Azospirillum sp. TSH100: one gene and its partner. The protein of the gene in region 2 interacts with the protein of the main gene of each other region in a pairwise test. Links are inferred from orthologs where the notes say so. Each region holds a gene or a part of one and is shown on either strand. Other genes may lie near its edges.

Evidence for each region.
Region 1: the proteins of ftsH (region 2) and hflC interact in binary tests that used the Escherichia coli proteins (3 or more experiments, as listed by UniProt). The link is inferred for Azospirillum sp. TSH100 from one-to-one orthologs.

What each region holds. Positions count from the first base shown.
Region 1 is NZ_CP039634.1:2,111,209-2,126,497, reverse strand. The notes cover bases 8,102-10,861. They hold hflC (protease modulator HflC), read right to left. Parts: upstream 10,071-10,861; coding sequence 9,132-10,070; downstream 8,102-9,131. Other genes in these bases: hflK (FtsH protease activity modulator HflK), read right to left, coding at 10,084-10,861; E6C72_RS10020 (DegQ family serine endoprotease), read right to left, coding at 8,102-8,946. Outside these bases: preprotein translocase subunit SecG, read right to left, coding at 7-339; tpiA (triose-phosphate isomerase), read right to left, coding at 506-1,261; iron exporter MbfA, read left to right, coding at 1,541-2,497; E6C72_RS10050 (MarR family winged helix-turn-helix transcriptional regulator), read left to right, coding at 2,611-3,123; E6C72_RS10045 (hypothetical protein), read right to left, coding at 3,160-3,405; E6C72_RS10040 (response regulator), read left to right, coding at 3,575-4,276; E6C72_RS10035 (ATP-binding protein), read left to right, coding at 4,273-5,673; E6C72_RS10030 (response regulator transcription factor), read right to left, coding at 5,823-6,512; E6C72_RS10025 (hypothetical protein), read left to right, coding at 6,985-7,209; more of E6C72_RS10020, read right to left, coding at 7,297-8,101; more of hflK, read right to left, coding at 10,862-11,352; iron-sulfur cluster carrier protein ApbC, read left to right, coding at 11,525-12,682; E6C72_RS10000 (Hsp70 family protein), read right to left, coding at 12,721-13,971; E6C72_RS09995 (SDR family oxidoreductase), read right to left, coding at 14,076-15,107.
Region 2 is NZ_CP039634.1:1,762,627-1,778,041, reverse strand. The notes cover bases 6,251-9,136. They hold ftsH (ATP-dependent zinc metalloprotease FtsH), read right to left. Parts: upstream 8,720-9,136; coding sequence 6,782-8,719; downstream 6,251-6,781. Other genes in these bases: tilS (tRNA lysidine(34) synthetase TilS), read right to left, coding at 8,802-9,136; E6C72_RS08445 (hypothetical protein), read left to right, coding at 6,251-6,698. In the rest of the region: E6C72_RS08470 (RT0821/Lpp0805 family surface protein), read left to right, coding at 48-521; E6C72_RS08465 (DnaJ C-terminal domain-containing protein), read left to right, coding at 573-1,541; E6C72_RS08460 (bifunctional 2-polyprenyl-6-hydroxyphenol methylase/3-demethylubiquinol 3-O-methyltransferase UbiG), read left to right, coding at 1,664-3,007; E6C72_RS08455 (YihY family inner membrane protein), read right to left, coding at 3,071-4,432; enoyl-ACP reductase FabI, read left to right, coding at 4,551-5,399; more of E6C72_RS08445, read left to right, coding at 5,610-6,250; more of tilS, read right to left, coding at 9,137-10,181; tol-pal system protein YbgF, read right to left, coding at 10,169-11,023; peptidoglycan-associated lipoprotein Pal, read right to left, coding at 11,266-11,733; Tol-Pal system beta propeller repeat protein TolB, read right to left, coding at 11,883-13,235; E6C72_RS08415 (hypothetical protein), read right to left, coding at 13,238-14,416; E6C72_RS08410 (biopolymer transporter ExbD), read right to left, coding at 14,433-14,915; protein TolQ, read right to left, coding at 14,919-15,415. UniProt on the Escherichia coli protein: Acts as a processive, ATP-dependent zinc metallopeptidase for both cytoplasmic and membrane proteins. Plays a role in the quality control of integral membrane proteins.

The DNA of each region.
Region 1 (15,289 bases), 350 kb from region 2 along the record:
GTCCCGTTACTGGGACACCGGCGGCGCGGGTTGGGCCGGAGCGGCCGGGGCAGCCGGCTGGGCCGGAGCCACCGGAGAGGCCGGCAGCGTGTCGATGATCGAGGCCGGGCGCGAATGACCGCCGGCCAGAATCGCCAGCACGATGCTGGTGGCGAAGAAGCAGCCCGCCAGAATGCCGGTGGTCCGCGTCAGCAGATTGGCCGTGCCACGGGTGCTCATCATGCCGCCCATGGTGCCGCCGCCGATGCCGAGCCCGCCGCCTTCCGACCGCTGGATCAGAATCACACCGACCAGCCCGACGGCGATCAGCAGGTGAATGACCAGAATCACCGATTCCATGCGATGCTCACCCCACACCATCCCAAAAATCGAATAGCGCGCCACAGGCCGTCTTAAGGGCCCGTGGCGCGCGCCCACTGTTTGTACCGCGCCACCACGCGATATGCCAGCGCCAAAATACCCATGCCATATCCGTTGGCGGCATGGCTGACACCGGCGTGGCGTATCAGCGGCAGGCGGTGGCGATGGCCCAGAAATCGTCGGCCTTCAGCGAAGCGCCGCCGACCAGCGCGCCGTCGACATTCTCCACCGCCATCAACTCCGCCGCGTTGTTCGGCTTCACCGAACCGCCGTAGAGGATGCGGACCTTGGCGGATTCGGCGATCTTGCCGTCCAGTTCGGCGCGGATGTGGGCGTGCATCGCCTTCACGTCGTCCGGAGTCGCGGTCTTGCCGGTGCCGATCGCCCAAACCGGCTCATAGGCGATGACGGTGTTCTCGGCAGTCGCGCCGGCGGGGATGGAACCGGCCAGCTGGCCCGACACCACGGCGTCGGCCTGGCCGGCGTCGCGCTGCGTCTCGGTCTCGCCGACGCAGATGATGGCGACGAGGCCCTCCTTGTGGGCGGCCACCGCCTTGGCGTTCACCACGGCGTCACTCTCGCCGTGGTCGGCGCGGCGCTCCGAATGGCCGAGGATGACGAAGCGGCAGCCGGCATCCTTCAGCATGGTCGGCGCCACGTCGCCGGTGTGGGCGCCGGAGGTCTTGGGCGCGCAATCCTGGCCGCCCAGCGCCAGTGGGCTGTCGGCGATCGCCTCGCCCACCGGGAACAGCAGCGGGAAGGGCGGGCAGACCAGCATGTCGAAGGCGACCGGCCCGGCGCCCTTCAGCCGACCGGCGAGGTCGGAGGCGAGATCCAGCCCGTCGGCCTTCAACCCGTTCATCTTCCAGTTTCCGGCGATCAGCTTCCGGTTGGCGGTCATGGTCGTTTCCTTCTTGTCTCGGCTTTATAAGGGAACTTGCGGAACGTTCTTGGCCTCTCGTGATCAAAGGCCATAGCAAGCCCGACGGCGAATTTCCACTCACCCGACCGGCGCATCGCGCCGCCGACAGCCATAAGAGACATCTTGTAGCAGCCCCAGGGCGGAGGCCGATCGGCCCCATGGCGGACCCCCATCAGACGAAGTGCCATGTTGCGGATACCCCTGTCCGGAATAGCATCATTCGCAACGCACCATCTCCCTGCGGCGAAGGCCTGACCCATGAAGAACTTTTCGGACCTGACGGAAAAGGAACTGCTGGCGCTCGCCATCGCCCTGGAGGAGGAGGACAGCCGCATCTATGACGAGTTCGCCCATGCCCTGACCGACAACTACCCCGACACGGCCAAGCTGTTCCGCGCCATGGCGTCGGAGGAAAGCGGACACCGGCACCGGCTGCTGGAGCTGTTCCGCCAGCGCTTCGGCGACCACATTCCGCTGATCCGCCGCCAGGACGTAAAGGGGTTCGTCGAACGCAAGCCGGTCTGGCTGACCCGTCCGCTGGGGCTCGACACCGTCCGCCGGCAGGCCGAACTGATGGAGGCGGAGACCAAGCGCTTTTACAATCGCGCCGCCCAGCGATCCCAGGACGCCGCCATCCGCCAGCTGCTGGGCGATCTGGCCGAGGAGGAGCGGCGGCACGAGGCCAAGGCGGAACGGCTTGAGGCCAAATACGTGTCCCCGCAGGTGCGCGAGCAGGAACACGAATCGGAACGCCGCCTGTTCCTGCTCCAGGTGGTGCAGCCGGGTCTGGCCGGGCTGATGGACGGGTCGGTCTCCACCCTCGCCCCGCTGTTCGCCGCCGCCTTCGCCACCCAGGACAGCCACGAGACCTTCCTGGTCGGCCTCGCCGCCTCCATCGGTGCCGGCATCTCGATGGGCTTCGCCGAGGCGCTGTCGGACAACGGGTCGCTGACCGGGCGCGGCAGCCCGTGGCTGCGCGGGCTGGTCTGCGGCGCCATGACCACACTGGGCGGGCTGGGCCACGCCCTGCCCTACCTGATCCCGCATTTCTGGACGGCGACCGCCGTCGCCATTGCGGTGGTGGTGGTCGAACTGGCGATCATCGCCTGGATCCGCAACCGCTACATGGACACGCCGCTGCTGTCGGCCGCCTTCCAGGTGGTGGTCGGCGGGCTGCTGGTTTTCGGCACCGGCATCCTGATCGGCAGCGCCTGAGGCGCGGGGGAAAAGCCGATTGCGGGAATGAGCTTGTCCTTGTAACCGGGCGTACGATTGTTTATGTCTGAGTTGCTGTCCTAATTAGAACAAATCGAACCAACCGCGTCGCCATGGCTGACCTTAAAGCGGGCGTGAACCAGCTCTTCCTCCGCGAGGAGGAACTCCGCACCGGGATGGAGCTGCTTTTCTACGCCTATCGCGAATTCACCGCCGAACCGGACGAAATTCTGGCGGAGATCGGCTTCGGCCGGGCGCATCACCGCGTGATCTACTTCGTCGGCCGGTATCCCAGGATCACGGTGTCGGAACTGCTGGCGATCCTGAAGATCACCAAGCAGAGCCTGTCGCGCGTGCTGGGCGAACTGGTGCGCCAGGGCTTCATCGACCAGCAGACCGGCGCCCGCGACCGGCGGCAGCGTCTGCTGGAGCTGACGGAAAAGGGTGTGGAGCTGGAACGCCAGCTGTCGGAAACCCAACGACAGCGCATCGCCCGTGCCTATCGCATGGCAGGGGCCGAGGCGGTGGAAGGATTCCGCAAGGTCATGATGGGCATGCTAGACGAGGAGGACCGGGCGAAGTTCGCTCCGCCCGTTCCCCCTGCCCGTCTTGCCGTCAAACGCTGAACGATTGGCCGCTGAACGTCAGAACGCCGAACCGGATCAGCCGGTTTTCGATTCGGTTGTTGCCGGAGAGGCTGCGGTCGCGTCGGCCGGCTTCTCCGCGGCGGCCTTCGCATCGTTGGGATTGCGGCGGCGGAAACCGCCCTTGCGATACACCACGTTTTCAGAAGCGCCCGGCGGGCATTGGACAATGTTCCCGCCCTTAGCCAGGAAGGCGCGGGTCATTTCGGCGAGGTCTTGGGCGTCCAGGTCCCTGGGGTCGTTGGACCTGTGGTCATAGGCCATCGTGATCGCTCCTCGTGTCTCTCGGCCCTCAGCGGAGGGCATATGGAGACTAACACGGATCAGGGCCGAAACGGCCAAGCGCTTACACGCCTGCCCGCCATGCATACCCAGGATAAGTCCCCCATGGCGCCTCTATGTCCATTGCGGGGAGCCGCGTTATAGTCCCGCCATGACCGAAGATCAGCCCCACATCCTGGTCGTCGACGACGACACCCGCCTGCGCGAACTCTTGCGCAAATATCTCGCCAGCAACGGCTTTCTGGTCAGCACCGCCCGTGACGCCGCCGATGCGCGGGCGCAGCTGGGCGGATTGGCCTTCGACTTGCTGGTGCTCGACATCATGATGCCGGGCGAATCGGGGCTGTCGCTGACCGAATCGCTGCGCCGCGAACGCGACCTGCCGATCCTGCTGCTGACCGCCCGGGACGAGCCGGACGACCGCATCGCCGGGCTGGAGGCCGGGGCCGACGACTATCTCGCCAAGCCCTTCAACCCGCGTGAGCTTCTGCTGCGCATCAACTCCATCCTGCGCCGGCAGGCTGCCCGGCCGGCCGATCCGGCGGCTCCGCCGGCAGCCCCGGTGCGCCTCGGCCCCCTCACCTACCTGCCCGACCGCGACGAGTTGCGCCAGGGTGACGAGGTGATCCGCCTGACCACGGCGGAAGCCAGCCTGCTGCGCATCCTCGCCGCCTCCCCCGGCGTGACCTTCACCCGCGACGAACTGACCGAACGCAGCAAGGTCGCCGGCAATGCCCGCACCGTCGACGTCCAGGTCACCCGCCTGCGCCGCAAGATCGAGGCCGATCCGCGCGAGCCCCGCTATCTCCACACGGTCCGCGGCGAGGGCTATGTGCTGAGGCCCGATCCGTGACGGCGAGCGGACAGGCCGGCGCCGATGGCGCCGCGGCCGGCCGGGCGGCGGCCCGCCGTGCGGAACGGCGACGACGCACGCCCTTTCTCAAGCGCTTCCTGCCGCGCACACTGTTCGGCCGCTCCTTGCTGATCATCGTCACGCCGGTGATCCTGGCCCAGGCGGTGGCGACCTGGATCTTCTACGACCGCCACTGGGACACGGTGACGAACCGGCTGGCCTATGCCGTTGCCGGCGACATCGCCACCGTCATCGCCATGCTGGAGCGCGACCCGTCGCAGGACGGGCGCGACTGGACGCTCGCCACCGCCGCCCGCACCACCGACCTGATCGTGACGGTCGAGCCCGACCAGACGTTGCCGGACAAACGCCGAGCATTGAGCGGCCTTCTGGAGCGCACGCTGGGCAAGGCGCTGGACGATCGGGTCGGCCGGCCCTTCACCATCAACACCCGCGTCGCCCATGAATGGTACGAGATCCGGGTGCAGATGGCCGACGGCGTGCTGTCGGTGATGTCGCCGGAACGCCGGCTGTTCACCCCCACCAGCTACATCTTCATCCTGTGGATGGTCGGGTCGGCCATCGTGCTGTTCGCGGTCGCCATTCTGTTCATGCGCAACCAGATCCGGCCGATCAAGCGGCTGGCCATCGCCGCCGACGCGCTCGGCAAGGGACGCGACGTCTCCAACTTCAAGATGGAAGGGGCGACGGAGGTGCGGCAGGCGGCGTCGGCCTTCCTGCTGATGCGCGAGCGCATCCAACGTCAGATCAACCAACGCACCGAAATGCTGGCCGGCGTCAGCCACGACCTGCGCACGCCGCTGACCCGGATGAAGCTGGCGCTCGACATGATCGGGGATCCCGAGCTCGACCCGGAGGTGGAGGAACTGAAGGCCGACGTCGCCGAGATGGAGGAGATGATCGAAGGCTATCTCGCCTTCGCTCGCGGCGAGGGGACGGAGGCTGTGCAACCGACCGACTTGACCCGCCTGCTGAACGAAGTCGCCGCCGGCGCCCGCCGTGAGGGCACCGAGGTGACGCTGACAGCACCGGAGGGGCTGACCCTGCCCTTGCGTCCCAACGCGGTGCGCCGCTGCATCGCCAACCTGCTGGTCAACGCAGGTCGCCATGCCGGTACCGCCTGGGTCAAGGCGGAACGCAAGGACGGCGTGATCGAGATCACGGTGGACGACGATGGCCCCGGCATTCCCGCCTATCTGCGCGACGACGTGTTCAAGCCCTTCTTCCGCGTCGACAGCAGCCGCAATCTCGATACCGGCGGTTCAGGCCTCGGTCTGACCATCGCACGTGATGTGGCGCGCAGCCATGGCGGCGACATCACGCTCGACGACAGCCCCTATGGCGGCCTGCGTGCGGTGATCCGGCTTCCAGTCTGATCCCAGGCTATTCTGATCCAATGAAATAAGCCCATGAAAAAGCCCGCCTTCATTCAGGCGGGCAATTCATGTCATGCAATGACTGCCTCGTCCCCCACCTCACCCGTGAACAGGCAAGGCGGGGATGGGGCAATGGACAGGTGCTGAGGTTACTGGTTCGCCGCCGCGGCGACGACGTTGGCGCCGGCCAGTTCGCCGCCGATGCCGTTGTTCAGCGCCCAGATGGCGGCCTGGGTGCGGTTGGAGGCGTTGATCTTGCGCAGCAGGCTTTTCAGGTGAACCTTCACGGTGGCTTCCGTGATGTTCAGGTGGTTGGCAATCATCTTGTTGCTGTCGCCGTTCAGCAGGCAGCGCAGGATCTGCACCTCGCGCTGCGACAGGCCCTTGCGCGACACCGGCATTTCGGTGCCGTTGCCGTTGACGCGGCCGGAGATCAGCAGAGCCGCCAGATGGGTCGGGAACACCTTCTCGCCCATCATCACCAGCTTCAGCGACTGGGCCAGCGCGTCGGACGACAGATCCTTCATCAGGTAGCCGTCGGCACCGGCCTCCAGCGCATTGGCGAGGCGGCGGGTGCACAGATCGCTGGTCAGGATGACCATGCGGGTTTCCGGCAGAAGGGCGCGCAGGCGGCGCATCCCGTCGGCTTCCTCGTCGCCGCCATTCTGCAGGTCCAGAAGAACCAGCTGCGGCCGCAAGCCGTTTTCAACCGACCCCAGCGCCTCCCGCAGGTTTCCCGCCTCGGCAACGATTTGGAAGGGCGAATCGTCGAGCAGGCGCTTCAGCCCCTCGCGAAACAGCTTGTTCGAGTCGATTAGAAATGCGCGCACTGAGTCCATCGTCCGCTCCCGCAATTTTGGTCGATCGTCATGACGTCGTGGCCAGGGTGGAGGCCGTTGTACAGAGGAAGGTCCCGACGCTTTGGCGATTCGGCGATTACCCCTCGATAGCTTCGGCAGGCCGTTATTTAGGGGGAGGTTACCCCCGTGTCGTGTCCTACGGTACCACTCTCCGGAGTTAAAAGAAGAACGCATTGGGCATATGCGCAAAGCCTCCCCAAGATTTCCAGATCCAAAGATATCACAGCAGCGAACATTACTCTGCACAAAGGAATTAACTGTTTTGTTAACCACTACTTATTTGCGTATAGGACCATCTCATAAGCGAGAGATGCCGCATTTTTCTCACATCGAGTTGCACTGACTGTCGCCAGTGGGGTGATGCCATCAGATAACCCGAATGGAGAGCCTGCACTTTCGATATAGAAATGCTCGCGGCTATCGGCTTGGACTTGACGCCTCCAGGCCGCGCATGTGCATCTCTGCCGGCTTCCGCGCCCGGCGGAAACAGGACGAGGACAGGATGGGCTGGCAGATCATCGTCGCCGCGATGGCGGGCTATCTGGTGCTGCTGGGGCGCAGCGCCTGGAAGCAGGGCGAGTTCCGCCAGTATCTGCGCAGCCTCGCCATTGTCGCCATGCTCTGTGCCCTGCTGGCCGGCGCCGTCGCACTGGCGATGCTGATGGACGGTGCGTAGGCGTCCAATCTCCGGCTCCCGCCGCCGGCAAACAAAAAGGGCGCCGGCGGTCTCCCGCCGACGCCCCTGTTCGTTACCGGCGCGCGATCAACTGAGCGGGATCGCCACGAAGCGCAGATCACCCTTGCGGTCAACCAGCAGCAGGACGGACTTCTTGCTCTGCTCCTTGGCCTTCTGGACCTTGGCGGTCACGTCCTCGGGCTTGCGGACCTCTTCCTGGCCGACTTCGATGATGACGTCGCCGGCGCGCAGGCCCTTTTCCGCCGCGGTCGAGTTGCCCGCCACGTCGGTGATGACCACGCCCTTCATATCAGGCTTGATCTCGTACTGCTGGCGCAGTTCCGGCGTGATGGAGGTCAGCTTCATGCCGAGCGATTCAGTCGGCTTCTGGGCCGGAGCCTTGTCCTTCGGCTGCTGCTTCTCGTCCGGACCGGCGGCGAGCAGGCCCTGCTCCTCGGCGGCTTCAAGCTCGCCGACCTTGACTTGGACGGTCTGCGCCTTGCCCTTGCGCCACACCTCGACCGGAACGGCCTTGTCGATGCCGGTCTCGGCGACGACGCGCGGCAGGCGGCGCATCTCGTCGATTTCCTTGCCGTCGAACTTGGTCACCACGTCGCCGGCCTGGATGCCGCCCTTGGCGGCCGGGCCGTCCGGGGTGACGGAGGCGACCAGCGCGCCCTTGTGGTTGGGCAAACCCAGGCTCTCGGCGATCTCCGGCGTCACTGCCTGGATGCGCACGCCCAGCCAGCCCCGGCGGGTCTTGCCATAGTCCTTCAGCTGCGCCACCACCTGCTTGGCGAGGTTGGACGGAATGGCGAAACCGATGCCGACCGACCCGCCCGACGGCGAGAAGATGGCGGTATTGATGCCGATGACCTCGCCGTTCAGGTTGAACATCGGGCCGCCGGAATTGCCGCGATTGATCGAGGCGTCGGTCTGGAGGAAGTCGTCATACGGTCCGGCATCGATGTTGCGCTGGCGTGCCGAGATGATGCCGGCAGTGACCGAGCCGCCGAGACCGAACGGGTTGCCGATGGCCAGCACCCAGTCGCCGACGCGCATGGCGTCGCTGTCGCCGAATGGAACGGCGACCAGCGGGTGGCTGGTCTTGATCTTCAGCAGGGCGAGGTCGGTCTTGCTGTCCTTGCCGACCAGCTCCGCCTTGATGTTGGTGTCGTCCTGCAGGATGACGGTGATCTCGTCGGCGTCCTGAACGACGTGGTTGTTGGTGACCACGTAGCCGTTCTTGGCGTCGATGATGAAGCCGGAGCCGAGCGACGTCGCCTTGCGCTGCGGCTGGTCCTGCTGTTGCTGGCGGTCGAAGAAGTCCCGGAAGAAATCCTCGAAGGGCGAACCCGGCGGGAATTGCGGGATCTCCGGCCGCTGGCCCTGCGGACGCTGCGGCGCGTTCTGGCTGGTGGAGATGTTGACGACCGCCGGCAGCAGCTTTTCCGCCAGATCGGCGAAGCTGCCGGGCGCATTGCGATTCGGCGTGGCAGCCTGGGCCTGGGCCGGCGCAGCGGCGAAGCCGCCCATCACCGCACCGCCGGCCATGAGCGATGTCATGCCCCAGACGATGGCGGCGACCAGCGGCCGGACGCCCGCCTTGCGAGGCCGGGCCTCGGCCACGGCGCCGCGCGTGGCGGGTTCGAAGTTGGGTATGCGAATCAACGTGCTCTCCCTACCAGACGTCCGGCCGATTCCATGGACGGGAGCGGCCGCCCAGTTCTGGGCCATATAGGTGTTGAGCCAAGAGTATGGCCGCAAGATGGCGTGCCGGTCCAGTCGGCACCAGTGGAAATCTTAAGCCCGGAGCCTTCTTTCGAACCATTTCTGCGGACCACGGAAGCCGGACATGGCTGCGGCCGGGTTGGAAGTGAATCCGACCCGGCCGCTACCCTCTTTCACCTGTGGCCGCGGCCTTACTGCACCGGCGTCGGCGTCGGCGCCGGGGCAGGTGCCGGCGCAACCGGAGCCGCAGGCGCGCCACCTCCGACCTGCGGACCAACGCCGTTGAAGTAGCGGAAGAACTCGCCGGTCGGCGACAGCACCATGGTGGTATCGTTGCCGTTCAGCGACTTCCGATAAGCCTCCAGCGACCGGTAGAAACCATAGAAGCCGGGATCCTGCGAGGTCGCCTCGGCAATCAGCTTCAGCGCCGAGTTGTCGCCTTCGCCGCGCAGAATCTGCGCGTCGCGCTGGGCTTCGGCGATGATGACCGTGCGTTCGCGTTCGGCGCGCGACTTGATCTGCTGCGACTGCTCCTGGCCCTGTGCGCGGGCCTCCGCCGCCTCACGTTCGCGTTCGGACCGCATGCGGGCGAAGATCGACTGGCTGGTCTCTTCCGGCAGATCGGCGCGGCGGATACGGACGTCGACGATCTCGATGCCGAAGCGCTTGGCCTCGTCGTTCACCTGGCCCTTGATGTCGGTCATGATGCGGGCGCGCTCGTCCGACAGGACGGCCAGCACCGTGACGTTGCCGAGGACGCGGCGCAGCGACGAGTTGACGATCGAGTTCAGGCGCGTTTCAGCAACCGCTTCGGTCCCGGCGGTCTGATAGAAGCGCAGGGGGTCGTGGATGCGGTAGCGGGCGAAGGCATCGACGTCCAGACGCTTCTGGTCGGCCAGGATGACCTGCTCCACAGGCGGGTCGAGGTCGAGGACTCGACGGTCGAGCAGCCGGACTTCCTGGATGAAGGGGATCTTCACCTTCAGGCCCGGTTCCTGGATCACCCGGCGCGGCTCGCCGAATTGCAGGACGAGCGCCTGCTGGGCCTCGTTGACGGTGAACAGGGCGGACGATGCGACGACGCCGAGGGCGACGATGGCGATGCCGGCGATGGCGAGGGTGCGGTTCATGATGCGATCCTCCTCACTGGCCGGACATTGAAGGGTTCAGGGAGGTGTTTTGGGGCAGCGAAGACAGCGGCTGCGTCTGCGTTCCGGACCGCGCCCCCCCCTGGTTGCTGCCGCTCTGGGCAGGCGGAGCCTGACGCGGCGCTTGTTGCTGCGGGGCCGGCGTTGCGTTCGGGGTCAGCTGGTTCAGCGGCAGATAGGGAACGACGTTCTGAGCCGATCCCTCCACGATGATCTTGTTCCGACCGCGGAGGATTTCCTCCATGGTCTCCAGATACATGCGCTTGGCGGTGACGTCCTTGTTCAGCGCATAGGCCTCATAAACCTTGCGGAAGCGGTCGGCGTCGCCCTGCGCCAGGCTGACCACCTGCTCGCGGTAGGCCGAGGCCTCCTGCACCAGCCGCTCCGCCTCGCCGCGGGCGCGCGGAATGATGTCGTTGCGGTAGGCTTCCGCCTCGTTGCGGGCACGTTCGCGGTCGGCGCGGGCACGCTGCACGTCGTTGAACGCGTCGATGACCGGCTGCGGCGGGTCGGCCTTCTGCAACTGGACCTGGGTGATCTCGATGCCGGCCTGATACTCGTCGAGCATGGCCTGGAGAAGCTGGCGGGTCGAGGTTTCGATCTGCTGGCGGGCCTCGGTCAGGGCCGGTTGCAGGTCGGTACGGCCGATGACCTCGCGCATGGCGCTTTCGGCGGCCTTCTTCACCGTGACTTCCGGTTCGCGGATCTTGAACAGGAAGTTGCCGGCGTCCTTGATGACCCAGAACACAGTGAAGTCGATGTCGATGATGTTCTCGTCACCGGTCAGCATCAGCGATTCGTCCGGCACGTCGCGGTCGGTGCGTCCGCCGCCGACGGAGGAGCGGTAACCAACCTCGATCCGGTTGACGCGCGTCACCTTGGGCAGCAGCACCGTCTCGATCGGCGACGGCAGGCGGTAGCGCAGGCCGGGCTGTTCGGTGCGGGTCCACTCGCCGAAGCGCATGACGACGCCCTGTTCGTCGGCCTCGACGCGGTATATGCCGCTGGCGAGCCAGATCAGGCCGAGCACGCCGACGACCAGCGCAACGCCGCGGCCGCTGCCGAAGCCGCCGGGCATGGCGCGGCGCAGGCGGTCCTGGCTGCGCCGCAGAAGATCCTCAAGGTCGGGAGGCTGCGGGCCGCCGCCACCGCCGCCATTTCCTCCGCCCTGGGGCCGCCCCCACGGATTGCCCGGGCCGTTGTTGCCCGGCGGGGGACCCCAGGGGCCGCCACCGCCGCCCCCACCTTGATTGTTCCACGGCATCCGACTCTGTCCCCCTCTGCGATTCGTCCCATCATGTGGAAGCGCAATGGCTTAAGCCCCGCGCATCCCTTTACCGATCTCGTCCGTCGGTCCTATAGTCCCCCATACCCTTCGGCAAGGATTCCACCAACGGATATCCGCCAATATCGGGAAGACAGCGGAGTTTTCAACCATGGCGCAGATCAGCGAAGCTCAAGTCATGCAGGCGCTGAAGACCGTCATCGACCCGGACCGGGGCGGCGACATCGTCAGCCTGGGCATGTTGTCGGGCCTCGTGGTGCGCGACGGGCATGTCGCTTTTTCCATCGAAGTGGACCCCAAGCGCGGCGCCCAGGCGGAACCCCTGCGCCACGCGGCGGAGAAGGCGGTCGACGCCCTGCCCGGCGTCCTTTCGGTCACCGCCGTGCTGACCGCCCACCGGGCCGCGCCCCAGGCGGCACCGCAACAGGGCCACTCGCATGGGCATTCCCATGGTCACTCCCATGGTGGCGCCCCCCAGGCTGCACCGCAGAACGATCCGCAGAAGCCTCTGGTCCCCGGCGTGAAGGCCATCGTCGCGGTGGCATCCGGCAAGGGTGGTGTCGGCAAGTCGACCACGTCGGCCAACCTCGCGCTGGCGCTGGCCGCGAACGGACTGAAGGTCGGTCTGCTTGATGCCGACATCTACGGCCCGTCGATGCCGCGGATGATGGGTATCGCCGGGCGACCCAACAGCCCCGACGGCAAGCGCCTGGAGCCGATGGAGAATTACGGCGTCAAGGTGATGTCCATGGGCTTTCTGGTTGCAGAGGACACGCCGATGATCTGGCGCGGGCCGATGGTGATGAGCGCGTTGCAGCAGATGCTGCGCGACGTGAACTGGGGCACGCTCGACGTTCTGGTGGTGGACATGCCGCCGGGAACCGGCGACGCCCAGCTGACCATGGCGCAGCAGGTGCCGCTGGCGGGTGCCGTGATCGTCTCCACCCCGCAGGACATCGCCCTGCTGGACGCCCGCAAGGGGCTGAACATGTTCCGCCGCGTCGATGTCCCGGTGTTGGGCATCATCGAGAACATGAGCTATTTCTGCTGCCCCAACTGCGGCCACCGCACCGACATCTTCAGCCACGGCGGCGCCCGCAAGGAGGCCGACGATCTGGGCATGGAGTTCCTGGGCGAGATTCCGCTGCACCTGTCGATCCGCGAGACCTCCGACCAGGGGCAGCCGATCGTGGTGTCGCAGCCGGATTCGGAGCATGCCCAGGCCTATCGCCGGATCGCAACCCGCCTGTGGGAGAAGATCGGCGGCGGCACCGGCGGCCGTGCGGCGCCGCGCATCGTGGTGCAGTGATCGGTCAGGGGTGGGAATCAACCTCCCACCCCGTCCTTTCAGCCGTACCGCCGCAAAGCCTCCACCGTCAGCCCGAGGCCGACGGAGCCGAAGATGTTTCCCTCCACCACCCGCGCGTCCGGAGCCTCGGCCAGGATCGCCGCGCGGACCTGGGGCAGCAGGGTGGAGCCGCCGGTCAGGAACACCGCGTCGATGCGGTCGGCGGTCACGCCGGCGTCGGACAGACAGTCGCGGATGCGGGTTCCGATCCGCGCCGCCAGCGAGCCCGTCGCGCGGTTCAGCGCCCCGCGGTCCACCGCCAGCGCCAGATCCCCGTTGCCCCAATCCAGTGCCAATTCCGCCGCCTCATGATCGGACAGGGCGATCTTGGTGCGCTCCACCGCCATTGCCAGGGCATGGCCCTGGCGATGCTCGACGATGCCGATCAGCCGTTCGATCTTCTCCGGCTCGGCGGAATCGCGTTGCAAACGCTCCAGCTCGGCCATCGCCTTGGCGGTGTAGAGGAAATTGATCTTCGCCCAGGTCGCCAGATCGTAATAGATGCTTCGCGGTGCCAGCAGCCCGGCGCGCTTCATGGCGCTGCCCAGCCCCAGCTCCGGCATGGCGGTGGCAAGGCTGAGGTCGCGGTCGAAATCGGTGCCGCCGACGCGGATGCCGTCGTTGGCGAGGATGTCGCCGGCCCGGTCGGCCTTAACGCGCCGTTCCGGCCCGATGCGCACGACGGAGAAGTCCGAGGTGCCGCCGCCGATGTCGGCGATCAACGCCAGTTCCTCCCCCGTCACCTGCTGTTCGTAATCGAGGGCGGCGGCGATGGGCTCGAACTGGAAGGAGACGTTGCGGAAGCCGGCAGCGCGCGCGATCTGCCCCAGCGTCTCTTCCGCCGAGGCATCGCCGGCCGCATCGCCGTCGACGAAATGGACCGGCCGGCCGACCACCACGTCGCCCAGCTCGCCGCCCAGCGCATCCTCGGCCCGCTTCTTCACCAGATCGAGGAAGGTGCCGATCACCGCGCGGAAGCTGATGCGGCCCTTGCGGAGTGCCGTATCGGCATCGATCAGGTCGGTGCCGAGCATCGACTTGATGGAGCGCATCAACCGCCCTTCCACCCCCGACACATAGCCGTCGATGGCGGCCTGCCCGATGGTGGTCCGGTCATGCTCGAAATCGAAGAACACCGCGGTCGGCAGGGTCGTCCGTGTGCCGTCGAGCGCCAGCAGCCGGAAGCCATCGGCGTCCTGCACGCCCAGCGTCGTGTTCGAGGTGCCGAAATCGAGCCCGCACGCCGTCATGTCCCGCCTCCTGCCCGGATGACCGGTGCGGCCAGCCGCCGCACCGGAAAAGGGGCGAGCGTATAACGGCTCCGGACCGCCGGATCAAGCCTGCTGCAGACTGGTCACCAAACGTGGCGCATCCGGCCACCACCCAGCGGACGGCTGGCCAGCACCACCGGCAGCAGGAACAGCGTCAGGTTGGTCCAGGAGAAAGAGCGCTGCCGCCCCACTTCCCCGCCCCGGCTGCGGGTTGGCCGTCGCTCCAACCAGCCACCGCTGGCGCCCTGATATTCCGGCATGGCGGTCAGAACGCCACCCGGCGTGTCGGGTGCCGAACGGTTCTGGAACATGTCGCGCTCGATGGTGTGGGCCACCGCCCGTTCCGTCATCTGCGGCGCCATGGCGTTGCCGACGGCAGCGAGGCGCCCTTCGGCCCCGACGAACAGTTCGCGCTGGGGATTGGCCGCCAGCGACAGGATGGCGGCGGCGACCTCTTCCGGCGGATGGATCGGGTTCAACGGCTTGATCGCCCGGCCGGTGTAGTTGGCGGCATGTTGCCACAACGGCGTGTCGATGGAGGCCGGCATGACCATGCAGACATGGATGTCCGGTTCGTCCACCAGCTCCTGCCGCAGGGATTCGGAGAAGCCGCGCACAGCAAACTTCGCCGCGGTGTAGGGGGTGGCATAGCGCTGGCCGATGTTGGACACCATCGACGCGGTGTTGATGATGATCCCCTCGCCGCGGTCGAGGAAATGGGGAAGTACGGCGCGGCAGCCATGGACCATGCCGAATAAGTCGGTGCGCACCACCTGCTCGAACACCTCGTCGGGGATGTCCTCGAAACGGCCGAAAGCAATGACGCCGGCATTGTTCACCCAGACGTCGATGCCACCAAAGGCCTGAATGGCTCGGTCGGCCAAAGCCTGCATCGCGCGCTGGTCTGTCACGTCGGTCGGCACCACCATGGCCCGGCCGCCGGCGCTGATACAGTCCTCCGCGACCTCGTGCAGAGCGGCCATCCGCCGGGCGGCCAGGATCACCGCCGCCCCCTGGCTGGCGAACTCCAAGGCAGTCGCCCGGCCGATGCCGCTGGAAGCACCGGTGATGACCACCACCTTTTCGCTCATATCATTGCCGTGCCGCTTCGCCATGACCGCTGTCCTTCCGCCAAAATTTCTCTGGGCAAGTTTTCTAGGGGCAAGTTCCCTGCGATTGCGCCGTACAACAGCGCCGGCGGCGGAAAATCGCGGTTCAGGGACACCCGTCGTGCATGCGACCTTTCGGCCGCCGGTCTGGAGAAGCGTGGACGAACCCGCTACAGTCATACGTCCTT
Region 2 (15,415 bases):
AGCCACCGATTGGGTGCCGCGGCAACCAACCTTTTCGAGGCGCAAGGATGTTCGTGAAGAAAGTCGTTCCGGCCGTGATCGTCGTGGGCCTGCTGGCCGGGTGCCAGACGGGCGGTCAGAAGGAAACGGTCGGCACGGTCGGCGGTGCGGTCGCCGGCGGCCTGATCGGTTCACAGATCGGCGGCGGAACGGGCAAGCTGGTGGCGACCGGCGTCGGCACGCTGCTGGGCGCCTTCATCGGCCGCGAGGTCGGCAGCTCGCTCGACAAGGCCGACGCCGGCTATGCCGAGACCGCGGCCCGTCAGGCCTATGCCGCCCCGGTCGGTGATCGCATCAACTGGAACAACCCGCAGTCGGGCAATTCCGGCACCATCGTGACCACGCGCGACGGCTACAGCAACTCCGGAACCTATTGCCGCGAGTTCCAGCAGACCATCGTCGTCAAGGGCCGGACGGAGCAGGCGTACGGAACCGCTTGCAAACAGGCCGATGGTACGTGGAAGATCGTCGGCAACTCGTAACAAACCGACCCGCAACCTTTAAGGCCCCGTTGGGGCGGGAACTCTCTGCCCGTGGCTACGCGCGATCCCTATAGCGTTCTCGGCGTCGGCCGGTCCGCCAGTGCCGACGACATCAAGAAGGCATACCGCAAGCTCGCCAAGCAGCATCACCCGGACCTGAAACCGGGCGACGCCGCCAACGAGGAGCGGTTCAAGGAAATCTCGGCCGCCTACACGCTGCTGTCGGATGCCGAGAAGCGCGCCCGCTACGACCGCGGCGAGATCGACCCATCGGGGCAGGAACGGCACGCGGGCTTCGGCTCGCGCGGCCGGACCGCCGGCAGCCGCGGCCGGGCCTACAGCAGCACCGCCGACGACAGTTTCTTCGGCGGCGGCGACGACTGGTTCTCCGACCTGTTCGGCGGCGGCCGGCGCCGCCCCGGCGGGGCCGGAGGGGGAGCGGGGACCGGAGCCGGTGGCGGTTCCGCCGGGCCCAAGGTGCGGGGCAGCGACATCTCCTATTCCGTCACCGTCCCCTTCGTGGAGGCGGCCAACGGGTCCAAGCGGCGCATCAACCTGTCCAACGGCAAGAGCATCGACGTCGCCATCCCGCCGGGGACGGAGAACGAGACGAAGCTGCGGCTGAAGGGCCAGGGCCTGCCCGGCATGGGCGGCATGCCAAACGGCGATGCCATCGTCGAGGTGCATGTCGAATCCCACCCCTTCTTCACCCGGCAGGACAGCGACATCCATGTCGAGGTGCCGATCACCCTGAACGAGGCGGTTCTGGGTGCGACCGTCAATGTGCCGACGATCAGCGGCAAGGTGGCGGTGAAGGTGCCGCCGGGCGCCAACACCGGCTCCGTCCTGCGGCTGCGCGGCAAAGGCGTGATGAACCAGGCCACGAAGCAGCCGGGCGACCAGTATGTGAAGCTGAAGGTCGTCCTCCCCGACCCGCCCGACGCCGAACTGGTCAAGTTCGTCGAGCAATGGGCCAAGACCCGCAGCTATGACGTCCGCAAGAAGGCCGGGCTGGAGTAGGGACCGGCGCCCCGGATGCCGGTCGGCACTGGGGATCCTGGTCGGCAATTCATGCGCATGCGAGGGTATGATGGCCCCGGCTGAGGCTGGCTCGACGCAATAGACAACCAAAGGATGATCAGGTGGCTATCATTCCGAGCAGCGACCTGGATGAATGGGTTCGTTTGGTTGATAACAAATATGGCGGCGTTATGGGGACCCCGGATTTCCTTCAGGAGTTCGGGGATTTCCGGATTTCTCTGAAAGCGGAGATCGATGAAAGCCTCTGTCCGTTTTCGGAGGAGTACTTCAAACAACAGCTCGCAGTTTACGAGGAAGTTTCAGGCCGGCCGCTGAACCAGTCGGACGGAGAGCTTCATCCGGTCAATATACAAGCGCTGCTCCATGCGCCGAATCCCCTGGGGATTTTCAATGTCTCGCATGCGTCCGAAATGGTTCGCGCCCTGACCGCGTTGATGTCGGTTTCCGGACTGGGAGTTGCTCCGAACATCCTCGACATGGGGGCGGGCCATGGGCTCAGCTCCGAAGTGTTTTCTTTCTGCGGCGCACAGGTGCACGCGGTCGACATCGATCCGGCCCTTTCGGAACTCAGCAGGCTGAGAAGCCAGAGATTTGGAAATTCCATCAACAGAAGCACGATGAATTTCGACGACGCCGCAAGCCTGCCCAGGAAGACCTATGATGCGGCGTATTTCTTCCAATCCTTTCACCACTGCCTGAGGCCATGGGAATTGATCGGTGCCCTGTCCGAGACGATCGTTGACGGCGGGATCATCGGCTTCACGGGAGAGCCGACCCAGACCGCCTGGTGGCGGCACTGGGGAATCAGGCTGGATTATGAATCCGTTTATGTCGCACGGAAGTATGGCTGGTTCGAATCCGGATGGTCCCACAGGTTCATCCGGGATTGCTTCGAGCGGAACTCGATGGAACTCCTGTTCTTCAGCGGCGGGCATGGCGGCGGGGAACTTGCCGTCGCGTCCGCCGATCGGAACCGGCTGGCAGCCATCCGCGAGCGCGCCCAAGCGCTCGGCCATGTCGAAGTCAGGAAAGCCGGCAGCGAGTCGAAGCCCGTCGAACGCTACCACAGCCAGATCGGCCAGACGTCCGAGCTGTGCGGACGCCCGGCGATACGCACCTGCGTTCCGCAAAGCGACGGCGGTTACCTGTGCTTCGGCCCTTATATGACCCTGGATCCCGGGCGCTACAGCGTGTCGCTGCTGCTGGAGCGCTCGGACGGTCAGGAGCAGGCCGCACCCGACTCGTGCGCCCTGTTCGACGTCGTGTGCAACCATGGCAACGACATCATCCTTGCGGAGCAGTCCTATTCCACCGGACGGGATGCCCTCCTTCTGGTGGAGAAGCACTTCACGCTCGACCATGAATGCCGGAACGTCGAAGCCCGCGTGAAGATCAGGGGCTCCGACACATGGACCTGCACATTGCCTCATTTCCGCAAACTCTGACACCAACGGGCCTGATCGACGCGGAGGTCATGGTTCCACCGGGCATCGACCCGCCGGCGGGATTTACGACTTCACGGCCCGCAACGACACCGCGCCCTGCCCTGTCCCCTGTCCCGCCGGTTGCCCTTCTGGCGGAAAATCGTCGTTCAGCAGGGTCTTCAGCGGCACGTTGAGCAGGTCGCTCTGCCGCGCCTCGGCGGCGTCCAGCAGGCGGGCGGTGCGTTCCTGCCAGGGCAGATCCAGTCCGCCAAGACCATGGACGGAGCCGCGCATGCCGATGCCCAGCGCCTTCATCAGGTCCAGCAGAGTCGCCTCGCCCATGTCGCGGGTAACCACCCAGGCGTCACGGGTGGTGTGGGCGACCCAGTGGGCATCGCGCAGCTGTTCCAGGATGCCGTCGATCAGCAGCGTGCCCACCGGCACCCGGCCGACCAGCGTCCGGCGGCGCATGCCAACGCCCAGCCGGCTCGCCTCCATCAGCTCATGCAGGACCGCCAGGGCGAGCGCCAGCCGCTGGGCCGGCAGCAGCCCCTCCATGCCGCCGCGGGTGACCTTGCCCGCCCGCCATTCCGGCAGCGACGCGGTGACCACCGCGCCGAACAGCACCGTCGACCACGCGATATAGAGCCAGAACAGGAAGATCGGCACCACCGAAAGGGCGCCGTAGATGGTCTGGTAGGCCGGATATTCGCGCATGTACCAGCCGAAGATCGCCTTCGACCCTTCCAGCAGGATCGACCCGATCGCTCCGCCGCACAGCGCGTCCAGCCAGAACACGTCCCGATTCGGGATCACCAGATACAGCAGCGAACAGCCGACCAATTGCAGGGCGAAGGGCAGCAGCATGCCAATTCCCGCCAGCGGGTGGACAACGCCCTCCAGATGCGCCACCTCGAGCGCCGTCCACAGCGTGCTGGACAGGGACAGGCTGGCGCCGGCGAACAGCGGTGTCAGCGATACCACCGCCCAGAAGGACAGGATGCGCGTCACGTAGGATCGCGGCTCGCGCACGCGCCAGACGGTGGCGAAGGAACCTTCGATCGTCCAGATCAGCAGCACCGCCGACACCGCCAGCCCGATCACGCCGAAGATCGGCATCTGCCCGGCATTCGCCATGAAGCGGCCGAGATATTCCAGGATCGCGTCGCCGATCTCCGGCACCAGATTCTTGACCAGCGCCGTCTGGATCCGCAGCTGCAGGGCGCTGAAGGCCGGGAAGGCCGAGAAGATGGCGAAGCCGATGGTCATCATCGGCACGATGGCCAACAGCGAGGTGTAGGTCAGCGCCGCCGCGGTCTGGAAGCAGTTGTCGTTGTAGAAGCGCAGCATCGAGTGACCGAAGAAGCCGCCAAGCTCCCGCAGGCTGGTCAGGATGCGACTGCGCTCCTCCTCCCCGTGGCGGGTATTGTCCTCAGGGCGAGACATGCGTCGCCTCCTGCGGTGAGACAGCCCGCGTCGGTTTGACCATTGGGCGCTTTCGTGTAGGATGCCCCGCACTTTTCGCGGCTGGAGCCGCAGCACATCTGTCGTTCACGAGGTTCCGATGTCCAATCCGATGCCGCTCATGGCCGGCAAGCGTGGCCTGATCATGGGCGTGGCCAACGATCGTTCGATCGCCTGGGGGATCGCCTCCACCCTGGCCCAGCACGGGGCGGAGCTTGCCTTCACCTACCAGGGCGATGCGCTGCTGAAGCGGGTGAAGCCGCTGGCCGAGCAGGTCGACGCCAAGCTGGTCCTGCCCTGCGACGTCACGGATGAGACCAGCATCGACGCGACCTTCGCCGCCATCGAACAGGAATGGGGCGGGCTGGACTTCGTGGTTCATGCCATCGCCTTTTCCGACAAGAACGAACTGGACGGGCTGTATCTGGACACGACGCGGGCCAACTTCCTGCGCACCATGGACATCTCCTGCTACTCCTTCACCGCGGTGGCGCAACGCGCCGTGCCGCTGATGAAGGACGGCGGCAGCCTGCTCACTCTATCCTACTACGGCGCCGAGCGCGTCATGCCCCATTACAATGTGATGGGCGTCGCCAAGGCCGCGCTGGAGGCCAGCGTCCGCTACCTCGCCGTCGATCTGGGTGGCCGCAACATCCGTGTCAACGCCATCTCCGCGGGCCCGATCAAGACTCTGGCCGCGAGCGGCATCGGTGACTTCCGCTATATCCTGAAGTGGAACGAGCTGAATGCCCCGCTGAAGCGCAATGTCACCATCCAGGAGGTCGGCGGCGCCGGCCTGTTCCTGATGTCGGATCTGGGCAGCGGCGTCACCGGCGAGGTGATGCATGTCGACAGCGGTTATCACACCGTCGGCATGGTCGCGGTGGACGAGGCGGCGGAAGTCGCCAGCCTGCTCGGCTCGCTGGGCGGCACGCCGAAGGCCGGCTGAGGCCAGCAGGGTTGAGCGGCGGAAAGGCGCCTGCAATCGCATGATGAAGAGAGGGATCGGTCCACCGATCCCTCTTTGCGTTTGCGAAAGTGGCGTTTATGATTTGAGCAATATTCGCGGATTTGGGTAATATTCATGCGCGCTCGCAAGAAAATGGACTCGGTTTCTCCGATCCTTGAGCAGATCCTTTACGGCGGGTCCAGCGTGTCGATGAATCTCATCGCCATCACGCGCGAGATCCCCGAAGAGCAGCGCATGTTCAAGGCGCAGGGCCTGAACAACTGCATCCTGTTCAAGTACCCGAACTTCGACGACCGCGACGACGACGGTGGTGATCCCATCGCCGAGGACGAGGATCTGGAAGGCGGCGAGCGCCCGGTGGAGACCGGCATCTATGTGCCGCACAACGCCCGTGCGCCGGAAGCCGGCGGCATCGCCATCTATCTGCGTGGCCGCAACGCCGAATCGCTTCTGGAGGAGCAGTTCGGCATCAAGCACGGGCCGCAGGAAAACGGCATCATCGGCGACATGAAGATGCTGCAGATGATCGACGACGTGCCGTCGCTCGACGCCTTCCTGCTGAAGACCTGCTTCGAGGCGGAGAAGATCGCCGTCGATCCGCGCCACTGGCTGATCTCCAACGAGGAGGACCACCAGCTCCGCCGCCTGATCCGCGCCCGCATCGAACCGATCGTCCGCAAGGCCCTGTCCGGCAGCCAGGGCAGCGCCCAGAGCATCGAGCGTTTCCTGGAAGCGATCTGGAACCCCAACCTGGAAGAGGCCGGCCTGTTCGTCTCCGCCTTCGGCATCGAACGGTCGGAGGCCGACACCATCTTCAGCGCGTGGAAGGGCACCACCTTCTACGAGTACCAGCTGCGCCGCATCGCTCCGCGCGCCCGCACCATCCTGACCTGGCTGAAGTCGCGCGAGTGCATTCCGGTCGACATCCGCATGCACAAGCCCTACGAGACCCAGCTGCTGATGCACATCGAAAAGGTGGGCAAGCTGCTGGAAACCACGCTGCTCGACATCCGCACCATCCTGTCGGACTATGAGACCTCGTTCAGCAGCTTCATGAACGGCCAGCCGGAGCCCTTCCGCGACTATCTGCGCAGCATCCGCTCGCGCTACTGGCTGCTCGGCTACTGCGTGTCGGCTCTGACCAGCGTCGCCCATCTGGACGCCCGCTGCATGAAGAACACCCCGTCGCGCAAGCTGTACTTCGAGGGCATGCAGAAGCTGCTGCGTCAGTTCGACGTGGCGCTGGACCGCCGCCGCGAGCAGAAGGGCGCGCTGTAGGCGCTTCCCGCCAAACCCAAAACCACCCAGCAAAAAGGCGGCGCCTCACAGCGCCGCCTTCTTCATTTCCGAACCTTGAACCGTCAGGTGCCCTGCGGTTCCGGACCGATGCCACCACTTTCCTGCCCGGTGCTGGGCGGAACGGAGGACCGGCGGCCGGTGCCCGTGGTCGGGCGCGGCGGGACGGCCATCGTCTCGCGATCGTCGTCGCGCAGGATCGGCTCGCCGCGCAGCAGACGGTTGATCTCGTCACCGCTCAGCGTCTCGTACTCCAGCAGGCCCTTGGCCAGGGTGTGCAGCTGGTCGATGTTCTCGGTCAGGATCGTCCGGGCGCGGTCGTAGCTCTCGTCCACGATGCGGCGGATTTCCTCATCGACCAGCTGGGCGGTGCGGTCGGACATGTTCTTGTGCTGGGTCACCGAATGGCCCAGGAACACCTCCTGCGTCGGCTCGCCGTACAGCAGCGGGCCGAGCTTGTCGCTCATGCCCCACTCCGTCACCATGCGGCGCGACATCTCGGTCGCCATCTTGATGTCACCCGAAGCGCCGGTGGTCACCCGCTCCTTGCCGAAGATCAGTTCCTCGGCGATGCGGCCACCCATGGCGACGGTCAGGTCAGCCAGCAGCTTGGCCTGCGACAGGCTGATGCGGTCGCCTTCCGGCAGGCGCATCACCATGCCAAGCGCACGGCCGCGCGGGATGATGGTTGCCTTGTGGACCGGATCGCTGTCGACGCAGTGGATGGCGCAGATGGCGTGGCCGGCCTCGTGGTAGGCGGTCAGCTTCTTCTCGTCCTCGGTCATGACCATGGAGCGGCGTTCCGCACCCATCATGACCTTGTCCTTGGCGGCCTCGAACTCGGCCATGCCGACGACGCGCTTGCCGATGCGGGCGGCCAGCAGAGCGGCCTCGTTGACGAGGTTCGCCAGATCGGCGCCGGAGAAGCCGGGGGTGCCGCGGGCGATGACCTTGGCGTCGACGTCCGGCGACAGCGGAACCTTCCGCATGTGGACCTTGAGGATCTTCTCGCGGCCCAGCACGTCGGGGTTCGGCACCACGACCTGACGGTCGAAGCGGCCCGGACGCAGCAGCGCCGGGTCGAGAACGTCCGGACGGTTGGTGGCGGCGATCAGGATCACACCCTCGTTCGCCTCGAAGCCATCCATCTCGACCAGCAGCTGGTTGAGCGTCTGCTCACGCTCGTCGTTGCCACCGCCCAGGCCGGCGCCGCGATGGCGGCCGACCGCGTCGATTTCGTCGATGAAGATGATGCAGGGGGCGTTCTTCTTGCCCTGTTCGAACATGTCGCGGACGCGGGACGCACCCACACCGACGAACATTTCGACGAAGTCGGAACCGGAGATCGTGAAGAACGGCACATTGGCTTCGCCGGCCACCGCGCGGGCGGTCAGCGTCTTGCCGGTGCCTGGAGGACCGACCAGCAGGCAGCCCTTCGGAATCTTGCCGCCCAGCCGCTGGAACTTCTGCGGGTCCTTCAGGAACTCGACGATCTCCGTCAGCTCCTGCTTGGCCTCGTCGATGCCGGCGACGTCGTCGAAGGTGACGCGGCCGACCTTCTCGGTCAGCAGGCGGGCCCGCGACTTGCCGAAGCCCATCGCCTTGCCGCCGCCGGACTGCATCTGGCGCATGAAGAAGATCCAGACGCCGATCAGCAGAAGCATCGGGAACCAGGACAGCAGCACCGAGAAGAGCGACGGCACGTTGCTATCGTCGGGAACCGCGTTGATCCGGACGTTCTTGTTGGTCAGGCGCTCCACCAGACCCGCTTCGGGCGGGACATAGGTGCTGAAGGAGCGGCCGTCGGAGAAATGGCCCGAAACCTGGTTGCCCTTGATCGTCACGTCGGCGACCTGGCCCCGGTCCACTTCGGCGAGAAGCTCGCTGAACGGAACGGTCGTTTGCGGGCTGCGGGTGGAGGAACTCTGGAACAGGTTGAACAGGGCCACGAGCAGCAGCCCTATGATGATCCAGAGCGCGAGGTTCTTGCCGAAATTGTTCACGTCACACGCCTTTCTGCGAACCCATCGCCATGCGGTGCGCCGACAAGGCCGCACCCCGGACTCCTACGGGCACGTTCCCTGATTAAATAATGCCGCCCCGGTCCGAAACAACCGTAAAAGCTGGTCTTCCCAAGGACGAAAGCGGACGAAACTTCGCGCGATCCACCGGCTCCTGTCCATCCGCGCCAAACCCGTAGCACATACCAACCATCGGCACACCAAGCAAATCTGCGCCCGACCAAAGGCTTGGCAGGGTTTCCCGCACCGGAACCGGCAGGTTGGGCAGCGTCTCCGGCGCCTGCCGCCCTGCCCATTCGCGCCAGCCGGCGGCTCCCAGCGCCGCGACCGTGACGGGCAGTTTCCACCGCGACGACACCCGAAGATCGAATCGGCCATCCCACAGAACCGCCCCACCCGGCGGGACCGTCGGACGTTCGGTCACCGCCGCCGGTTCGCGCGCGATCATCACGGTGCCACGCCGCATCCGCACCACGCAGCCGCCCAGCGTGCCGCCCTGACCGTCCGCCAGCCCGCCAAGCAGCCGCTCCAGCGCCTCATCGCGCACCGGATGCACCGGCCCACCGACCGCAGCCAGCGCCCGCCCCAGCGCCCGCAGCGCGATTTCCGCCGGTGCCGCCAGCAGGGATTCGGGTGCCAGCGTGATCCAGCCTTCCGGATGGATGGCCGCAGTCTCCGCCAGCAGCGCGGCCGTCGCCTGCTCCAGCGCGGCACGGGCCCGTCCGGCCCGCCGGGCAACCTCGCCCAACCGCGCGCCATCCAACCCCTCCCGGCCCAGCAGATCGCAGGCGGCCCGCAGCCGGGCGCGGGCGAAGCGGGGATTGTGATTGGAAGGATCCTCGATCCAGTCGACGCCCTCGGCGCGACAGGTCGCCAGCAACCGGACGTGGGAAAAATTCAGCAGGGGTCGAATCACCCGCACCGCACCATCGGCGCGAACGGGCGGCATCCCGGCCAGACCGTCGATGCCGGAACCACGCGCCAAGCGCAGCAGAACCGTTTCCGCCTGATCGTCGCGATGGTGGGCAAGCGCGAGATGCAGGATACCGGTCTCGGAACAGGCCGCGCCCAGCAGCCGGTGCCGCGCCGCCCGCGCTGCCGCCTGAAGCCCCCCAGCCGGCTTCGCGCCGTCCCAGCGCAGCACTCGATGCGGAACGCCGAGCCGGGCCATCGCCTGTCCGACCGCCGCTGCTTCAGCCGCGGACTCGGGCCGCAGTCCATGATCGACGGTCAGCGCCAGCAGGCTTCCGCCCCGCTCCGCGACCCAATGCCGCAGCAGCAGGACAAGCGCCACGCTGTCGCCGCCCCCGGAAACGCCGACAGCGACGGCCGGAGCCGGTTCGAATCCGCCCAGCGCCGCCAGGGCACGGGCAAACTCCTCCGGCGAGACCGGCCGACCTTCGCCAGTGCCGTCGCCGGAGTCGCCATCCATCAGGCCGGGCAATTGATGCGCTTGCGCTCCGTATCGGCGCGGCGCTTCACGCTGGCCGAGGCTTCGGGAAACTTGGTCAACAGCTGACCGAAGGCGGTGCAGGCGTCCGACTTCTTGTTCATCTGCTGCAAGGTCATGCCCAGCTTCAGCAGGCTGTCCGCCGCCTTGGGATTTGTGCGGTACTTGGACAGCACCTCGGCGAAGGCCTGGGCCGCCTCCGGGAACTTGTTGCGGACGTAATAGCTCTCGCCCAGCCAATATTGCGCGTTGCCGGCATAGGCATGCGACTTGTTCTTGGCGATGAACTCCTGCAACGCCTTCTCCGCCCGATCATAGTCGGAGTTGCGCAGCAGCTCGAATGCCTGCTCATACTGCTTTTCCGGCGACAGGCCAGCGGTGGAGGGCGGGTTGGCCGATGCAGTCTGCGCCGGCTTGTCGGCCTTCTTGTCGTCAGCCGCGGCAGCCTTGGACGGCTTGCTCGGCGCGGCATCGGACATGGCGCCGCCCATCGCACCGCCGGTCGCCCCACCGCCCTTCTCCAGTTCCTTCAGGCGGAAATCGACGTCGGCATTCACCTTCTCCAGACGCTCGCGCAGTTGGGTGACCTGATAAGTCGATTCCTCGTACTTGCCGGTCAAATCCTGGATGGTGCGTTCGAGGTTCTGCAGGCGGATCTCGAAGTCGGCGGCGACGGAAGGCGACAGCTGCGCCACCTCCACCGGACCGCCCAGCACCGCGACCTGGGTTTCCAGCGATTGCAGCCGCTCGATCTGCGCCTTGGACTGGGCCAGAGCGGGGCTTGCCGCGAGCATGCCACCCAGCAGCAGGGCGGCGACGGGACGGATGTTGGTCATGCGCGTGGGATCCTGAGGAGATCTGATGCCGGGGGAGCACCCACGGCGACCATGGCGAACGAAAAAGGCGACGCGATGGCCGCTGTTTAGCAGAACTTGCGCGCCGGCGCAAAGAACCGACAGCGCCGGAAATCCGGCCACCGGAAGAGCCGGGGACGCATCGCCCAAAAAGAAAAGGCGCCGCCCCGGTTGCCCGGCGGCGGCGCCCTTCCCTGTTCCCCATCAGGCGGGGACCGGCGTCATCAGTTGACGACGGTCACGCCACGGCGGTTCTGCGACCAGGCGGCCTCGTTCGAGCCAACCACGGCCGGACGCTCCTTGCCGTAGGAGACGACGTTGACGCGGTTGGCTGGGATGCCCTTGGCGGCCAGGTAGTTCTTCACCGAGTTGGCGCGGCGCTCACCCAGGGCCAGGTTGTACTCACGGGTGCCGCGCTCGTCGGCATGGCCCTCGACGGTGACGGTGACCGAGCCGTAGGTCTGCAGCCACTTGGCCTGACGGTCGAGGGTGGCGCGAGCCTCCGGCGACAGGTCGAAGCGGTCGAGGCCGAAGAAGACGCGGTCGCCGACGTTGACGACGAAATCTTCCGCCGAGCCCGGACGGATCGACTGCTGGGCACCGGTGTTGGCGCCGTTGGCGGCGTCGTTCGGAGTGGATTCGCAAGCGGCGAGCAGAGCGACCGCGGCGAGAGCAAGGAACTTCATGCGCATGTTCAGGGACCCCTTGAACGAAACTTGTTGGATGGTCGAACATTGTCTGAGCGGGAGCCGCTTCTTTCCGCCAATCCCCGACGAAAAGACGACGTCCGACCTTTGTCTTGAGCATTGCTCCCGCGTGGCCGCAAAATAGGGCTACTCCACTAGGGAATCAAGGGCGACCACGCGGGGTCCGACGCATCGACCGGGGTGCTCACGCGACGCTCGTTGGCGCCGGTGATGTCGATGCTGTACAGCTTCGCGTTGCGGCCACGGCCGTCACCCGACGGCAAGTCCTTGAAGAACATGAGAACACGGCCGTTCGGCGCCCAGGTCGGACCTTCGACATGGAAGGCTTCGGTCAGGATTCGTTCCCCCGACCCATCCGGACGGATTACGCCCACTGCAAAGCTGCTACCACGCTGGCGCGTGAAGGCGATCAGGTCGCCGCGCGGCGACCACACCGGCGTACCGTAGCGGCCTTCGCCGAAGGTCAGACGCTTCACGCCCGAACCGTCGGCACCCATGACGTAGAGCTGCTGGGTGCCGCCGCGGTCCGACTCGAAGACGATCCGCTGGCCGTCCGGCGAATAGCTGGGGGCGGTGTCGATGCCCGGCGCGTCGGTCAGCTGGGTCTGGCGGCGGGTGCGCAGGTCCAGCGTGTAGATGTCGGTGTTGCCGTTCTGGGCCATCGACATGATGACCTTGTTGCCGTCCGGCGAGAAGCGCGGGGCGAAGGTCATGCCGGGGAAGTCGCCCAGGACCTCCTGGCGGCCGGTGTCGATGTTGAACAGGTACACGCGCGGCTTCTTGTTGAAGTACGACATGTACGTGATTTCCTGCGACGTCGGCGAGAAGCGCGGCGTTAGGACCAGGGTTTGGCCGTCGGTCAGGAACTGATGGTTGGCGCTGTCCTGGTCCATGATGGCCAGCTGCTTCTTGCGCGCGTTCGCCGGGCCGGATTCGGCGACATAGACGATGCGCGTGTCGAAATAGCCGTCCTCGCCAGTCAGGCGCTTGTAGATGGCGTCGGCCACGATGTGGGCGATGCGGCGCCATTCCTGCGGCGAGGCGCTGTAGCTCAGCCCCTGCATATACTGGCCGGCGGCAACGTCCCACAGGCGGAAATCGACCTTCATGCGGCCGTCGCCGCCGGTCGTGGTGTTGCCGGCGACCAGCGCCTGCGCGCCCAGCGCCTTCCAGTCCTGATAGCGCGGCTCGCCGCTGCGCAGCTGGTCAGGCGTCTGGAGGAAGCCGCGCGGGTCCAGCGGACGGAACAGGCCCGACCGCTCCAGGTCGTCGGAGATGACCTTGGAGATGTCGGCGCCCATCTGCGCGTCACGCCCGCCCGATCCGGCGAAGCTGGTGATCGCGATGGGCAGCGGCTCGGACACGCCCCGCGTGATGTCGATGCGCAACTCGGCGCGCGCCTCCTGCGGAGCGGCAACGCCGAGGGAGAGCAGAAGCGCGCCGGTGGCCCCGGCCAGCTTCAACAGAAGCCTCGTCTTCGTCGTCATGGTCAGAACATGTCCCTCGGGTCGAAATTGAACACGATGAAGCGCCAATCTTCATAAGTCTGCGGCGTGAACTCGCTGGCAAGCAATTCCAGCGGGCTGGACCGCTTGACGGCCCGCACCGCCGCGTCGGCCGACGCCCGGAAGGCGGCGTCCGACATGTAGCGCGACCGGTACTTGTCGTCGATCCAGGCGCGGACCACGCTGTGGTCGCGGCCGACCTCCACGTGGATCTCGATCTGCATCGAACCGGCGTCCTTGCGGCCGCTGTCGAAGTTCCAGTTCTTGCTCAGCTGGCCGCGGATGGCGTCCAGCGCGCGGCCCGACGGCTTGAACGGCTTGTCGGGGCCGTTCGTCGCCTTCGCCGCGCCGGCCGGAGCCGCCGACGCGGTCTTCTGGCTGGGCTTGGCGTCGCTGTTGGCGCTGGCCGATGCCTTGCCGTCCGCCTTCGGGTTGTCCGACGGCTTGATCTTCCCGACGTTCGACAGCAGGTCGGACAGCGGATCGGTCTTGGCCGACGGCTTCTCCGGCTGCTTGGCCGGAGCATCCGGCTTCTTCGTCTCGGCCTTGGAATCCTTCGGCGGCTCGGCCTTCGCCACTTCCTTGGGCGGTTCCGGCTTCTTCGGCTCCGCCTTGGGCGGTTCCGGCTTGGGAGGCTCGGGCTTCTTCGGCTCCGGCTTCGGAGGCTCGGGCTTCGGCGGTTCCGGTTTGGGCGGTTCCGGCTTCGGAGGCTCGGGCTTGGGAGGCTCGGGCGGCTTCGGAGTCGGCGACGGCGCCGGATCCGGGGGCGGAGGAGGAGGCGGCGGAGGAGGAGGTGGTGGCGTCGGGGCAGGCTTGGGCGGCGGCGTCGGCTCGCGCGGAGGCGGAGGCACCTGGGCGACCTTGGGTGGCTCCGGCGTCTTCGTGGGCGGCGGGGGCGGAGGAGGAGGTTCGTCCTCCTCGTCCGGCGGTTCGGGAGCCGGCGGGGCGGGCTTGGCCTCGGGCATCGGCGGACGAGCGGCGTTGGCCGGCTTCGGCTCGCCCTTCTCGACGCGGGCAGCCTGGGTGATCTCGCCGACGTCGACGATCTCGATCGGGATCGAGGCGGCGATTTCCAGCTTGCGATCGCTGGGCGGCAGGCCGAGCACCATCAGCGCGACAAGCGCGACGTGCAGCACCGCCGAGGCGATCAGGGGCTTGCGCATGGGAGTTCCGCCCGCCTCAACGCGCCGGCTTGGGGGCGCCGACCCGCGCGCTGGACGCGGTCGGGCCGTTCGGCATCTCGGCGACCAGACCGACCTTCTTGAAGCCGGCGGCGCTCATGGTGCCCATCACCTCCAGCATCTTGCCGTAGGCGATCTTGGCGTCGCCACGAACCAGGATGCGGGCCTCGGGGTTGTTGTTGGTCACCGCGATCAGCAGCGGCACCATGTTGGTCAGTTCGACCGGCGTCTCCTGGACGAAGACGCGGCCGTCGGTCTGCACGGTGACGAACAGCGGATCCTTCTGCTGCTCCAGCGGAGCGGCATTGGTCTTGGGCAGGTCGACCGGTACGCCGACGGTCAGCATCGGGGCGGCGACCATGAAGACGATCAGCAGGACCAGCATGACGTCGATGAACGGCGTCATGTTGATCTCGGCCATCGCGCGATAGCCCCGGCGCTTGCCGCGCCCGTGGGATTTGCCTGCGAGTTGTCCGGCCATGGTTCAGGCGGCTCCCCGCTCCTCGAGGTGGCGGGACAGGATCGCCGAGAACTCGCCCGAGAAGGTGTCCAACCGGTCGGCGTAGCGGCCGAGGTCGGTGGAGAACTTGTTGTAGGACAGCACGGCCGGGATGGCGGCCAGCAGGCCCATGGCGGTGGCGAACAGCGCCTCGGCGATGCCGGGCGCCACCACGGCGAGGCTGGTGTTGCCCGATCCGGCGATCGAGGTGAAGGAGTTCATGATGCCCCACACCGTGCCGAACAGGCCGATGAAGGGGGCCGTCGAGCCGACCGAGGCCAGGAAGGTCATGTAGCGTTCGGCCCGCGCCATCTCGCGGCCGATGGTCACCGCCATCACCCGCTCCACCCGCTGCTGCAGCGAGCTTTTCATGGTGCCGCCGATGCCGCGGTCGGCGGCGTGGCGCCACTCGCGCATGCCGGCGGAGAAGGTCGCGGCCATCGGGTCGGCCGGGGTCTGGCCGATGCGGTCGTACAGCGCGT